2 regions of the Bacillus sp. AK124 genome follow, and region 1 is predicted to be linked to the other one. Evidence: predicted binding sites of a transcription regulator. Region 1 holds the regulator's gene; the other holds the start of a gene.

Evidence for each region. The regulator Rex, encoded in region 1, represses fermentation and respiration genes when NADH is low (regulators of the CRP and FNR family bind a similar motif). The targets are predictions, from matches to a motif close to TTGTGAAATATTTCACAA.
Region 2: the regulator Rex is predicted to act here: its motif matches at 2,353-2,370, upstream of yumC (ferredoxin--NADP reductase 2).

Annotation. Positions count from the first base shown of each region.
Region 1 is NZ_CP096378.1:3,659,629-3,667,321, reverse strand. It holds gene M1E06_RS18435 (ABC-F family ATP-binding cassette domain-containing protein) at 1-1,207, opposite strand, end outside; gene moaC (cyclic pyranopterin monophosphate synthase MoaC) at 1,354-1,860, shown strand; gene M1E06_RS18425 (redox-sensing transcriptional repressor Rex) at 1,864-2,508, shown strand; gene M1E06_RS18420 (twin-arginine translocase TatA/TatE family subunit) at 2,547-2,720, shown strand; gene tatC (twin-arginine translocase subunit TatC) at 2,727-3,503, shown strand; gene M1E06_RS18410 (YdiK family protein) at 3,548-3,739, opposite strand; gene M1E06_RS18405 (CPBP family intramembrane glutamic endopeptidase) at 3,739-4,473, opposite strand; gene groES (co-chaperone GroES) at 4,699-4,983, shown strand; gene groL (chaperonin GroEL) at 5,028-6,662, shown strand; gene M1E06_RS18390 (IS1182 family transposase) at 6,809-7,693, shown strand, end outside.
Region 2 is NZ_CP096378.1:931,118-938,810, forward strand. It holds gene M1E06_RS04560 (GNAT family N-acetyltransferase) at 1-402, shown strand, start outside; gene M1E06_RS04565 (cold-shock protein) at 507-731, opposite strand; gene M1E06_RS04570 (hypothetical protein) at 874-1,074, shown strand; gene yumC (ferredoxin--NADP reductase 2) at 1,109-2,107, opposite strand; gene M1E06_RS04580 (NAD(P)/FAD-dependent oxidoreductase) at 2,465-3,682, shown strand; gene M1E06_RS04585 (YuiA family protein) at 3,873-4,001, shown strand; gene M1E06_RS04590 (YuiB family protein) at 4,076-4,396, shown strand; gene M1E06_RS04595 (3D domain-containing protein) at 4,530-5,195, shown strand; gene M1E06_RS04600 (divergent PAP2 family protein) at 5,239-5,715, opposite strand; gene M1E06_RS04605 (leucyl aminopeptidase) at 5,881-7,371, shown strand; gene M1E06_RS04610 (Na+/H+ antiporter family protein) at 7,524-7,693, shown strand, end outside.

The DNA.
Region 1 (7,693 bases):
TCAATTCAGCCTGTTCCTGGTCATAGTAGCCGATTGAGACATGGGAGCCTGTCGCGATTGTTCCCGATACCGGCTGCAGCTTTTGAATCAATGCTTTTAAAAGGGTTGACTTGCCGATTCCGTTCGGTCCGACCAGTGCAACGCTTTCCCCGCGGGTGATGTGAAAGTTCAATGAACGGAGAAGCGGGGGCTGCTCCTGATAGCTTACTGTCAAGTCTTCCACCCGCAGTACATCGTTTCCGCTTTGCCTTGTAATTTCAAAGCGGAAAGACGCCGACTTTTCATCTCCGAGCGGTTTGTCCATGATCTCCATCCGTTCAAGCTGCTTTCGTCTGCTCTGCGCCCGTTTCGTCGTCGAAGCTCTAGCCAGATTCCGGTCGACGAACTCCTGCAGCTTGGCGATTTCGTCCTGCTGCTTTTCATAAAGCTTTGTTTCCTTTTCCAGCTGTTCGGCTTTTAATTGGAGATAAGAGCTGTAGTTCCCGGTATATTTTTTGCTTTGGGACCGGCTGATCTCGTAAACTTGGGTAACCACTTTGTCAAGAAAGTACCTGTCATGGGAAACGATTAAAATCGCTCCGCTGTAATTTTGCAAATATTGTTCAAGCCATGTCAGGGTATCGATATCCAAGTGGTTTGTCGGTTCGTCCAAAATGAGGAGGTCGGGTTTTGTCAAAAGCATTTTTCCGAGGGCAAGCCTTGTTTTTTGACCTCCGCTTAAGTCCTGGACGCGGACGGAGTCGTCAAATCCCGCAAAGCCGAGCCCGTGCATGACGGATCTGACCTCTGCCTCATATTGGTAGCCGCCTTTGTCCTTGAACTCCTGCTGAAGCCTGTCATACGTCTTCATCAATGATTCAAGCATGTCCGGTCCGGCCTGCGCCATCTTTTCCTCGATCGCGCGCATTTCTTTTTCCATTTTTTTTAGAAAATCAAATACCGACAGCAATTCCTCTTTGAGCGTCAGCTTGGAATCGAGGCCGGAATGCTGGTCAAGGTAGCCCATCGTCAAATCTTTCGGCTTGATGATGTCCCCCTTTTCATATGAAAGTTTTCCTGCGATAATCTTTAGAAGAGTCGATTTTCCGGCGCCGTTGCGTCCGACGATCGCAATCCGGTCCCGAGATCTGACTTCGAGTTTTATATTCGTTAAAATCGTATCGGCTCCAAACGATTTTGAAAGTTGGTTCACTTGTAAAATCATCATGATCTTTCACCTCTTGTCTGCTATTTTAAGTGTAGCCTATCACTGCGCAGTCAGCAAACAATTAAGTGAACTCTGGAAGATTTTAGCCAAAGAAAAAGACAGAATGAAAAAAATAGTGTATGATCGTTATAAGGAGAGTTCAGAACATGAATGAGTTTACACATTTTAATGAACAAGGCAGAGCCAAGATGGTTGATATAAGCGAAAAGGAAGCTTCAGTACGCACAGCTGCGGCTGTTTCAAGCGTGTCTATGAATCGAACAGTACATGAAAAAATCAAAAACCGGGAAATCGGAAAGGGCGATGTATTGGCGGTGGCGCAAGTGGCCGGAATCATGGCCGCAAAACAGACATCCGCCATCATCCCGATGTGCCATCCGATCGCTCTGAAAGGAGTCGACATCGCCTTTCGCTGGGAGGAGAAAGAACAGAAGAGCATCCTGCATATTCAATCTAAAGTGAAGACCAAAGGGAGCACAGGTGTGGAAATGGAAGCGTTAACTTCGGCCTCCGTATGTGCGCTGACCGTATATGACATGTGCAAAGCGGCGGATAAGGGAATGGTGATAGGACCGACCTTTCTTCTCGAAAAGACAGGCGGGAAAAACGGTGACTATAAAAGGGAAAAAGCTGATGTAGACATGGAGGATTAGTTTATGAACATGGATCATTCAAAAATTCCGCAAGCGACAGCGAAACGGTTGCCATTATATTATCGTTTTTTAAAAAACCTTCATGCATCCGGAAAACAGCGTGTATCTTCCGCTGAGCTGAGCGATGCCGTCAAAGTCGATTCTGCGACCATCCGCAGGGACTTCTCGTACTTCGGCGCGCTCGGAAAAAAAGGATACGGCTACAATGTCAATTATTTGCTGTCCTTTTTCAGAAAGACGCTTGATCAGGATGAAATGACGAACGTAACGCTCATTGGCGTGGGGAATTTGGGGACAGCCTTTCTCCATTACAATTTTATCAAAAATAATAATACAAAAATCGCCATGGCGTTTGACATCAATGAGGAAAAAATCGGAACCGAGGTCGGCGGTGTTCCCGTCTATGATCTGAATAGACTTGAAGAGCATATGACGGATGATATCCCCGTCGCCATTTTGACGGTACCGGCTCAAGCCGCACAGTCGATTACAGACAGGCTGGTGGCGCTTGGCATTAAAGGCATTCTTAATTTCACGCCGGCCCGCTTGAATGTGCCGGAACACATTCGCATTCATCATATAGATTTGGCGGTTGAACTTCAGTCGCTGGTGTATTTCATGAAACATTATTCAATGCAGGAAAAGTAAAACGGAAAACGAAAAATAAAGGAAAGGGGGCAGGCTTTATGCCAATCGGTCCTGGAAGCTTTATTTTAATTGTCGTGGTGGCGCTTTTGATATTCGGCCCGAAAAAACTTCCCGAGCTGGGAAGAGCGGCGGGAAACACGCTGAGGGAGTTTAAGAATGCGACAAAAGGTTTGGCTGACGACGATTCCGATAAAAAGAAAGAAGATCAGTAGGATAGGATGACATTTATGAAGGAAAGAGAAATGTCGCTGATAGAACATATCACAGAACTACGCAGACGGCTTGTGATCACTTTTTTCTTTTTTGTTTTATTTGTTGTGGCAGGCTTTTTATTGGCAAAGCCGCTGATTATCTATCTGCAGCAGACGGATGAAGCAAAGCTGCTGACGCTCAACGCGTTCAAGCTGACCGATCCTTTATTTGTGTACGTGCAGTTCGCTTTCATCATCGGCGCCGTCTTGACTTCGCCGCTTGTTTTATACCAGCTGTGGGCTTTCATTAGCCCGGGGCTGTATGAAAAAGAACGAAAAGTGACGCTCAGCTATATTCCGATATCGATTATTCTTTTTTTAGGCGGCATTGCCTTTTCTTACTTTATTTTATTTCCGTTTGTCGTGGACTTTATGACGAGAGTCTCAGATGATCTGAATGTCAACCAGGTCATCGGAATACACGAATATTTTCAGTTTCTGCTTCAGTTGACGCTTCCTTTTGGCTTATTGTTTCAGATGCCTGTGGTCATCATGTTTATCACAAGGCTCGGCCTCGTGACGCCGATGTTTTTGGCGAAAATCAGAAAATACGCATATTTTGTGTTGTTCGTCATCGCGGCCCTCATTACACCGCCTGAGCTTTTGTCGCATTTAATGGTCTCAGTGCCATTGCTCATTCTTTATGAAATCAGTATCGTGATTTCAAGAATATCCTACAGGCAGGCGCAAAAAACAATGATTCAAGAGGAAAATCAAGCGTTTTTGAACGACCATACTAAATAAGAGCCATTCTTTTTCAGAATGGCTCTTTTCCTTCACAAAAAAGGCTATTGATCTTTTCGTTTCATCTTGCCGGCCAGGGCGAACATTTTAAAGGAAATGCTGATATTATAGGCTGCGAAAAGCATCAGCAGGATCGTGTAAAAAGACCACATGCTTCCGGGCGAGGTTGCCGCCAGATATGTAAACAGCACACCCGTTAATAAATAAATCGCTCCCCAGAATTTAGGGCTTCTCATCATAGAAATCCTCCAATAATCATTTGCATTTTCTCGACGTGTTTCAAATATTCTTCAATAGGCTCCCGGAATGTCTGCAGTAAGACGACGAGCGTATTCATGGCGACATGGGCGAAAATAGGCACGATAATCCGGTTGGTTCTGACATATAAAAAGGAGAATGTGAATCCCATTGCTGTATAAATGAGCAGATGGCTGAAATCCAAATGGACGACCGAGAAGAGCACCGAACTGAACAAAGCGGCAATGAAAAAATTCGTTTTCTCATAGATTGCACCGAAAATGATCTTTCTGAAAATGATTTCTTCAAGAATCGGTCCGAATACAGAAGAGACAAACACCATCAGCGGCAATGCGGTGATGATTTCCATGATCCGCTGCGTATTTTCCGATTCCGGGTTGACCCCGAACAAGTACATTTCGATCGAAGCGGCAATTGACTGCGAAAACAAAGCGAGAAAAACGCCGGCTACCGCCCATCCGATTGACGCTCCAACCGATGCTTTCGGGCGGTTGCGAAGCGTCGTCTTCGGCACCGTCCGCAAAATCAGCAGCACGATAACGAGACAGAGGGTAAACGCGATGACAGACCAGACGCCTGTCAATGTAAGCTGGGCTTCAGCCTTTGGCTGTCCTTTGCCCACTCCCAAAAAGTAAAGAAGAGGCAAGCCGACAGCGGCCGACAATTGCATGAGAACGTATGCCAATATAATAAACCAGTATTGTTTTCTCAAGCTTTATGTACTCCTTTTCTAAAAATCTAATTCAGACTATGTTTATTGTAACACACTCTTTTTAAATTATAGGATGATAAGGACATGCGGAGAAATGTAAGCGCAAAAAAATTTGACCTTATCACTTGAAATTGCCTGGGAGATTCTTTATTATAAGAATTGTGTTAGCACTCACCGAGTGCGAGTGCTAAAATTACATATGAAAATATTGAGGAGGTTGTTTCATTGTTAAAGCCATTAGGTGATCGCGTTGTCATTGAGCTCGTTGAGTCTGAAGAAAAAACTGCCAGCGGAATCGTACTTCCTGACTCCGCAAAAGAAAAACCACAAGAGGGTAAAGTGGTTGCAGCCGGTTCAGGCCGTGTGTTAGAGAGCGGAGAGCGCGTTGCATTAGAAGTTAAAACAGGCGACCGCATCATCTTCTCAAAATATGCAGGTACCGAAGTGAAATATGAAGGTACTGACTACTTAATCTTGCGTGAAAGCGACATTTTAGCTGTTATCGGCTAAGTCATAAATAAAAACGAGACAATTATATAGGAGGTTCGAATAACATGGCAAAAGATATTAAGTTTAGCGAAGAAGCCCGCCGTTCAATGCTGCGCGGTGTAGATGCATTGGCGGATGCTGTAAAGGTAACTTTGGGACCTAAAGGACGCAACGTCGTTCTTGAGAAAAAATTCGGTTCTCCATTAATCACAAACGACGGTGTTACCATCGCGAAAGAAATCGAGCTTGAAGACGCGTTCGAAAACATGGGCGCAAAGCTTGTTGCTGAAGTTGCGAGCAAAACAAACGATGTTGCCGGTGACGGTACAACAACAGCGACAGTTCTAGCTCAAGCGATGATTCGCGAAGGTCTTAAAAACGTAACTGCCGGCGCTAACCCTGTAGGCGTGCGCAAAGGTATCGAGCAGGCTGTGGCTGTAGCGGTTGAAAGCCTGAAAGAAATCTCCAAACCAATCGAAGGCAAAGAATCAATCGCACAAGTTGCTTCAATCTCCGCTGCTGACGAAGAAGTCGGAAGCCTGATCGCTGAAGCGATGGAGCGCGTCGGCAACGACGGTGTCATCACGATCGAAGAATCAAAAGGATTCACAACAGAGCTTGAAGTGGTTGAAGGTATGCAGTTTGACCGCGGATATGCGTCTCCTTACATGGTGACAGATTCCGATAAGATGGAAGCGGTTCTTGAGAACCCGTACATCTTAGTAACAGACAAAAAAATCACAAACATTCAAGAAATCCTGCCGGTGCTTGAGCAAGTTGTTCAGCAAGGCAAACCGTTGCTTCTGATTGCTGAAGACGTTGAAGGTGAAGCTCTTGCAACATTGGTTGTCAACAAGCTTCGCGGAACATTCAACGCAGTGGCTGTTAAAGCGCCTGGATTCGGAGACCGCCGCAAAGCGATGCTCGAAGACATCTCTATCCTGACAGGTGCCGAAGTGATCACAGAAGATTTAGGTCTTGACCTTAAATCAACTCAAATCAACCAATTGGGACGCGCTTCTAAAGTTGTTGTGACAAAAGAAAACACAACAATCGTTGAAGGTGCGGGAGATACAGAGCAAATCGCGGCACGCGTCAACCAAATCCGCGCTCAAGTTGAAGAAACAACTTCTGAGTTCGATAAAGAAAAATTACAAGAGCGCCTAGCTAAGCTTGCAGGCGGCGTAGCTGTCATCAAAGTCGGCGCTGCGACTGAAACAGAATTGAAAGAACGCAAGCTTCGCATCGAAGACGCCCTGAACTCTACTCGCGCTGCGGTAGAAGAAGGAATCGTATCCGGCGGTGGTACAGCTCTTGTCAATGTTTACAATAAAGTAGCTGCCCTTGAAGCTGAAGGCGACGAACTGACTGGTATCAACATCGTTCTTCGCGCTCTTGAAGAACCAATCCGTCAAATCGCGCACAATGCGGGTCTTGAAGGATCTGTCATCGTTGAGCGCCTGAAAGGCGAAGCTATTGGTGTAGGCTACAACGCTGCAACAGGCGAATGGGTGAACATGATCGACAAAGGTATCGTTGACCCTACAAAAGTAACACGCTCAGCTCTGCAAAACGCAGCATCTGTAGCGGCTATGTTCCTGACAACTGAAGCAGTTGTTGCCGACAAGCCTGAAGAAAACAAAGGCGGCGCAGGAATGCCTGACATGGGCGGCATGGGCGGTATGGGTGGAATGATGTAAGCCCAGCGTCCAAAACGCTGATATATCAAGGAAAAGAGGCTCTTTTTAGAGCCTCTCAGCTTGTCGACAAAGCCACAAAAAGTGGCTTGATCGACAAGCTTTTTTTGTTAAAATGTGAGTGAAATCTAGTTTTTGGAGGTTTTGCCATGTTGTCTAAGCACTCTAAAGATCAGCGCGAACAGCTTGAAGTCTTTGCCTTAAGTGAACTTGTCCCGGAAGACCATCTGGTCAGGAAAATAGAAGAAGCCATGGACTTTTCTTTTATTTATGAAAAAGTTGCTCCCCTTTATTCTTCAAAAGGGCGCCCAAGCATTGATCCCGTTGTATTGATCAAAATGGTTCTGATTCAGTACGTGTTTGGCCACCGCTCGATGCGCGAAACCATTAAACGGATCGAAACCGATGTCGCTTATCGCTGGTTTATTGGATATGGATTTTCTGAAAAAATCCCTCATTTTTCAACCTTCAGTAAAAACTATGAGCGCCGTTTTCATGATACGGACCTATTTGAAACAATCTTCTATAAAATCTTGCGTCAGGCCATGGATCTCGGTCTTGTCGACCCGTCGGTCGCCTTTATCGATGGAACCCATGTCAAAGCCAATGCGAATAAGAAAAAGTTTGTGAAGAAGATTGTGAGAAAAGAAACAAGAGCTTATCAGGAACAATTAGATCGAGAAATTAATGCCGATCGCGAAGCCAACGGCAAAAAGCCCTTAAAGCCCAGGCAATGCTCAGAAGAACGGGAAATAAAAGAAAGTACGACAGATCCTGAGAGCGGTTATTTTGTAAAAGGTGAACGGGAACGTCTTTTTGCTTATGGTTTTCATACAGCTTGTGACCGGAATGGATTTGTGCTGGGGGCGGTTGTTGAGCCTGCCAATATTCATGACAGCCAAGTGTTCACGACCCTGTTTCAACAGGTGAAAGAGCACGTCGCTAAGCCTCATACAGTCGCAGTTGATGCCGGATATAAAACGCCGTTTATCGCAAAGTTTCTAAGTGATCAAAATGTCCGTCCCGTCATGCCT
Region 2 (7,693 bases), 1.6 Mb from region 1:
ATGGTCAATTCACACGGAACATTCCGCTGCGATGAATTGGAAGGATTCGCTGTGACAGATGAAAAAGGCGATATAAAAGGCCTGATTACGTACTTCATCGCCGGAAACGAATGTGAAGTCGTCTCCTTGGACAGTATTGCCGAAAACAAAGGGATCGGCTCACTCCTTTTAAACGAAGTGGAACGTGCTGCAAAGCGAAAACAGTGTCAATCGATTAAACTGATCACGACGAACGATAATATGCGGGCGTTTATGTTTTATCAAAAGAGAGGCTATACAATGGCCGAGCTGTATGTAAACGCAGTTGAAGAAGCAAGAAAAGTAAAGCCTGAAATTCCCTTTGCCGCTGATAACGGCATTCCGATTCGGGATGAGATTCTTTTGGTAAAAGATTTAACATAATCTGTTTTCCGCTTCGCTCGGGAAATGCCGGAAGGAAGCAATGCAGCCACCCCGCTCAAGTGCTGAGCAAGGTTTTTGCAACGGGGCTTCCGGAACAATCGTGTTTATTTCTGGTTAAAGATTCGGTTGAGATTGCTCGTGTTGTTGGTGATTGAGGTGATATAGCGGCTTCCGCTTACCATTTCCTTGTTGCACAGAGGGCATAGAGGGCGATCGCTGCTCGTGAAATTTTTTCTCATCCATCCGTTGCAGTCCTCAGCCGTACATTCCCACGTACTGATATCTTCCTTTGGCAAAGGCTCTTGATTGCGATTGTTGTAGTAAGACATATCGTCACTTCCTAACAAGGGTTTTTTGGAGTTCATTTAAGAATATTTTGTGAATCTTAAGACATTCTATTCGTCAATTTGTTATTCTATACTGGACAGGTTTATTTAAAGTCCAAGCCCAGTAAAGAAAAGGGGTTCAACCATGGAAAAAATCAACTGCAGAAACTGCGGCGGGCTTACGCCTTACGATTCAAAAGTCTGTGAGGCATGCGGCTGCGAAAAACCGCTTCCAAAAGCACAGAAAATTACGGACCGGATTGTCTTGACTGCGGCGGGAGCGGTCGGCATCTTAACGATTGTGCTGATTTTGGGAACGATCTTCTCATATTTGAATATCATATAATGAAAAGGAGCCGGTGTCAGGCTCCTTTTCATTTTTATTTGTTTTCAAACATGCTTGTAGAGTGCAGCGGCTGCACGCGCGCTTTAGGATCCATGTAAGCTTTCGCATTGTTGACAGCGGTCGGCGCTTCTCCAAATCCGCTGGCAATCAGCTTGACTTTTCCTTCGTATGTGCAGATGTCGCCGGCTGCATAGAATCCCTCGATGTTCGTTTCCATTGTGGACTTGACGACGATCGAATTTTTCTCGATTTCAAGCCCCCAGTTTTTGATTGGTCCGAGAGATGAAACAAATCCGAAGTTGACGATCACATCGTCGACATCGATGATTTCTTTTCTCTCGCCTTTCACTTCCTCGATGACGATCTGTTCAATCCGCTCGGCGCCGATCAGTTCGGTCGGAACAAACGGTGTCAACACATTGACTTTTGAATTGTGCAGGTTTTCGACGCTGTGTTCATGTGCGCGGAATTTATCGCGGCGATGAATAATTGACACCTCTTTTGCGATCGGTTCCAGCATGAGCGCCCAGTCGACGGCGGAGTCGCCGCCGCCCAACACCGCAACGCGTTTGCCCGCAAATTGATTCAGATCATCTATAAAGTAATGAAGGTTTGCATTCTCGTATTGAGCCGCAGATTCAAGCTCGAGCTTTCTCGGCTGGAATGCTCCGTTTCCGGCAGTAATAATCACCGTTTTAGAATAGTGGATTTCTTTGTTGGTGACGAGCTTGAAAATGCCGTCTGCTTGTTTTTCAACGCTTTCGACAGCTTGTTCCAGACAAACGGTCTGATCAAATTTCGCCATTTGCTCTTTCAAATTGTCGACCAGCTCCTGAGCGCGGATTTTAGGGAACCCGGCTACATCGTATATGTATTTTTCGGGATACAAAGCGGACAGCTGACCGCCTAGCTGCGGCAGGCTTTCGATAATTTTGACGCTCGCTTGCCGCATTCCGCCGTAAAATGCGGTAAACAAGCCGACAGGGCCGCCCCCGATAATTGTAATGTCATATACTTTTGAGTCTTCACGCATGAAAATAATGCCCCCTAAATGAAAATTGTTCTTAATTATATCATATCACATAAAATAAATACGAGCGCGTCTGTTTTTTTAAGATCGGAAAATATTACCGTCTGATCTAAAGTCTGCCGCCCGAGCATATTTAACCTTGAAAAAGCAAAAGCGAGCGGCTATGATGTAGTTGTGAACATTTTGTTAAAGATTCGTGAATATTTTTCGACGCACAGCCGAAAAACATTCCGTTGTTCGGCAAATTAAAGTGAAGGGTTTCACAAACTTTTTTTCATAAAAAGCCTGAAGCCGGCAGAAGATAACCCAAAGGCTATTTTTAATCCGGCTTAGCAGTAAAATACAGAAAAGGTGGATGTGATTCCGTTGAATAAGCCAAAAGTAGTAGTATTAGGTGCAGGTTATGGTGGATTAATGACCGTTACGAGACTTGTTAAAAAAATCGGCGTCAATGAAGCGGATGTTACGCTTGTCAACAAGCACAATTATCATTATGAGACAACCTGGATGCACGAAGCGAGCGCAGGTACGCTTCATCATGACAGATGCCGCTACCAAATTAAAGATGTCATCAATACATCCCGTGTCAATTTCGTTCAGGATACGGTAAAGAAAATCGATAAAGAAGGAAAGAAAGTCGTCCTTGAAACCGGCGAGCTTAGTTACGACTATCTTGTCGTGGCGCTGGGGGCCGTCCCTGAAACTTTCGGAATTTCTGGATTGAAAGAGTATGCTTTCTCCATTTCAAACATCAATTCGTCCCGGCAGCTTCGCGAGCACATTGAATATCAGTTTGCAACGTATAATACAGAAGCCGAGAAGCGCCCGGAACGCCTGACGATCGTTGTCGGAGGAGCGGGTTTTACCGGCATTGAATTTTTGGGCGAATTGGGCAACCGCATTCCTGAGCTGTGCCGCGAATACGATATCGACCGCCAGCAGGTTCGTTTAATATGCGTGGAAGCCGCGCCGTCCGTTCTCCCGGGCTTTGATCCGGAGCTTGTCGATTATGCGGTCAACTACCTTGAAGGAAAGGGCGTTGAATTCAAAATCGGCACGGCTGTGAAAGAATGCACGCCTGACGGAATCATTTGCGGAAAAGACGATCAGACCGAAGAAATCAAAGCAGGCACTGTCGTATGGGCCGCAGGTGTCCGCGGCAACCCGATCATAGAAGAATCAGGCTTTGAAAACATGCGCGGCCGTGTGAAGGTAAAACCTGATCTGCGTGTTGAAGGCCATGATGATATATTTGTTATCGGAGACTGCTCGCTGATCATAAATGAAGAAACCGAAAGGCCTTATCCGCCGACTGCGCAGATTTCCATGCAGCAGGGCGAAACGTGCGCAAACAATCTGGCCGCACTGATTCACGGCAAAGAAACGGAAACGTTCTCATTCGATAATAAAGGCTCTGTCGCTTCTCTCGGCGAACATGATGCAATCGGCGTCGCATTCGGGAGAAAGATGACGGGAACGACGGCGTCCATGATGAAAAAAATCATCGACAACCGCTCGCTGTTCCTGATCGGCGGGCCGGGGCTTGTTCTGAAAAAAGGAAAGTTTAAATTTTTCTAATCAGAATCAAAGCCTGCAGCGGAAGCTGCGGGCTTTTTATTCGGGGTTAAAAACTTCAAAAACGAAAGAAAAAGGAAGAAAGCTTAGTTTTTAAGCGCTTACATCAAATGATCTGTTATATTTTCTGACTTTATTATTGACAATGTTCATGATATATTATCAGAAAATTAAGAAAAAAGGTGTGTATCTAATGAAGACGACGTCAACCCATCGCCTTGAATCAACCTGTACTTTCTGTTCGGGAAAAGGCTATTTTCAGCTTCTGCTTGGCGGTTCGGAAACGTGCAGCAACTGCAAGGGAACGGGAAAAGACCGCTGATCGCCGCTTTCCAATGATTGACTCAAGTTCCTTCCCCAATGTACACTAAAAGAGGTGAATTGGGGGTGGAGGCTTTGATTAGTTTACCAGTTGTCATCATTTCAGTTGTCTTATTTTTCGTCCTGTTTTTCGGTATCGGTTTTCTGCTGAATATGCTGCTCAGGATGTCATGGATCATGGCTGTCATTTATCCAATTGTATGCCTTTTCATTGTGAATAAAGAAAAGCTTATTCGCTATGTAGAGGCGCCGGGAGAGGCATTTTCCGGCCTTTTTGACAGAGTGGCTTCATTGGCTGCTGCCGATATCATCATTTTAGCCAGCGGAATGGCCGGGGCCCTGTTGTCGGGCGTTACGATTAAAGCGCTGCGAAAAAGGGGATATCAAATGTTTTAAGCCTTCTTCTTCAAGGGAGAGGGTTTTTTGGATTTAATTTTTTCACTTTTCTCAAAACTTTTCCGCCATCTGAATATTTCTGTTTCCGCTTGGAAACAACTAGATGGTGAGAGGAGTGGAAGATTTGAGAAAAGTGATGACAATGTTCCGGCGTTTCTTGATGACAGTTTTGTTTGTCCTTGCTTTTATGACGACCTTCTTTGCCGTTTCAGGCGTGGAAGCACAGGACATATCCAGCTGGGCGAAAGAACGCGATCTGTCCTTGAAACAGCTGATGCTCACCTTTAAATCACTTCCGAAAGAAAAAGCGGAAAAAACGTCTCTGTCTGCCGCAGAACAAATTAAAAACAAACCGAAATCGCTTGAAGATGCCTTTGACTGGACCAAGTATCCGAAGCAAAAAGTCACCGCGACCGGATATACAGCAGGGGCGGAATCGACGGGAAAACAGCCTCATCATCCAGATTACGGGATTACATATTCGGGAGTCAAAGTCAAAAGAGATTTATATTCAACCGTTGCTGCCGACCCGTCGGTCTTTCCGATCGGCACGATATTGTTCATACCGGACTACGGCTATGGCGTTGTTGCGGATACCGGATCAGCCATTAAAGGGAACCGGCTCGATTTGTACTATGAGACGGTTGAGGACGTTTATAAAGAGTGGGGCAAAAAAACACTTGATGTTTATGTCATTAAGAAAGGAAACGGCACCATTACCGAAGAGGATCTCTTGAAGCTGAATGAAAATAAATCGATGCAAGTATTCAGACAAAAATATAAAATGGCGAAAGAATAAGAAAAAACGTTTAAGACCTGTGCGTCTTAAACGTTTTTTTGCTCTACATCAATAAATAATCGAGAAGCAGCGTCAGGGCAATGCCGGTCAAACCGCCGAAAAACACTTCAATCGGCTGATGGCCGAGCAGTTCCTTCAGCTTCTTCTGTTTTTCTTCCTGATGACTTTTAGGGAAATCTTTCGCTTCGTTGACAAAGCGGTTGAAATCGCGGACAAGCCGGTTGATCACTGTTGCTTGTTCTCCGGCATGTCTTCTCACTCCGGTTGCATCAAACATCGTAATAACGGCGAATATTGCGGAAACGGCGAACAAAGAAGAATTCATCCCGTGATCAAGAGCCACGCCGGTTGAAAGCGCCGTAACGGCTGCTGAGTGTGAGCTCGGCATTCCGCCAGTGCTTGTGACGAGCCGCCAATCCCATTTTTTCGAGACGACAAAGTAAATGGGAACCTTGATAAACTGAGCGAAAAAGATCGCGGCAAAGCTCGCCAGTAAAGGAAAGTTTGTGAGGATTTCCATTTTGCAGAACATCCTTTCTATAAAGAAAATAGAGATGAATTCAAAAAAGCACGCAGTTATTTGCTAAAATATATAATATGAAACCCCAACGGGGAAAAATGTTTTTCCTATTATAACATTGTTGTTTCAATTTTACTCACTTTGCTGATAAGGAGCTGTGAACGCATGTTTTATGCCTTTAAAGACTTCGAAAAAAAAGAAACACTTTTAATCGGACTGTTTAAAAAAAGCCGGCTGTACGGGAAGGCGGAAGAAATCGACCGCCTTTTGGACGGCCAGCTTTCTCAGCTGCTGAAAGACGGGGATGTATCTTCCAAAAAAACGAAAGTGTCTAAAATATTTACCCCTTCCCTTCAGGGAGTCAAACGCATCTATATCGTCGGATTGGGCCGTGAAGCGGAATTTACCTTCGAGGATGCGAAGCAGTGCTTTGCCGAAGCTGTTCAGCAGATTCACAAAGATCGAAAGCAGGAGTTAACCGTCATGCTCGACAGCTTCGTATCTGAAGAGGTCCCAGCCGCTGACGCCGCGCATGCATTGGCTGAATCGTGCATGCTGTCATGCTATGAAGTGCAGGATTACAAGCACAGAGCAAATGTGCCTGATCAATGCCTGCAAAGCGTCTATGTTTTGACAGACCATGACCTGAAAGAAATTCAGGCGAGTTTGCACGTCGGGCAGGTGTACGGAAATGCGACGAATTCGGCGAGAACCCTCGTGAACATGCCGGGGAACATGCTGACAGCGGCGGATCTCGCGTCATACGCCGCTGAATTGGCAGCAAAATACGAATTTGAATGTGAAATTCTCGAAAAGGCTGAAATGGAAGAGCTCGGGATGGGCGGTCTCCTCGCGGTCAACCAAGGATCAGAAGAGCCGCCGAAAATGATCGTCTTAAAATATCAGGGAAAAGAAACATGGGATGATGTCATCGGGTTAGTCGGCAAAGGGATCACGTTTGATACCGGCGGCTATTCGATTAAGACGAAGAGCGGCATTGTCGGCATGAAGTCAGATATGGGCGGAGCCGCCAGCGTTTTGGGAGCGATGGAAGCCATCGGAGAATTAAGGCCGGAACAAAACGTGCTTGCCGTGATCCCGTCGACTGATAACATGATTTCGGGAAGCGCAATGAAGCCGGACGATGTCATCGTTTCCTTGAGCGGCAAGACGATTGAGATCTTGAATACGGACGCCGAAGGAAGGCTGGCGCTCGCTGACGGACTGACATATGCGAAGCACCACGGAGCTTCCGTGTTGATCGATGTCGCGACACTGACCGGAGGTGTCGTCGTAGCTCTGGGAACGGAAACGACGGGCGCGATGACAAATCATGATCCGCTTTATCAGCAGGTGAGACAGGCGGCTGAAGAAGCGGGAGAAGCGATTTGGCAGCTTCCGATTACAGAAAAAGACAAAAAAAGAGTGAAAAACAGCCAAATGGCCGATCTTAACAATTCACCGGGCAGGGAAGGCCATGCGATTATGGCCGGAACGTTCCTCGGCGAATTCGCCGAGCGGACGCCATGGGTTCACCTTGACATCGCCGGAACGGCAACGACAGCTCAAAGCTCATGCTTTGGACCGAAAGGCGGAACAGGCGTGATGGTAAGGACGCTTGTCACGTTTGTCGAGCGGTTTTCAGATCAATTGTAGGCTTTTATCCCCTTTGACAGAAGGGGATTTTTTTTATGGAAAATACAGAGGAGCCTCATTGACGCATTCATAAAATATGTGGTACTATACGTTCATTACTTTAATTATCTACTACATTAGCAAACTAAAGCGTTTGTTCGGAGGTTTCAAATATGAATGCAGTTGTGATTGCTGTTATTGTCATGCTTATATTAAGCCTGCTGCGGGTCAATGTTGTTCTTGCCTTGATTGTGGGCGCACTTGCCGGAGGTCTGACGGGCGGTCTCGGCCTCGGCCAGACGGTCAGCGTATTCACGGAAGGACTCGGAGGGAACGCAACCGT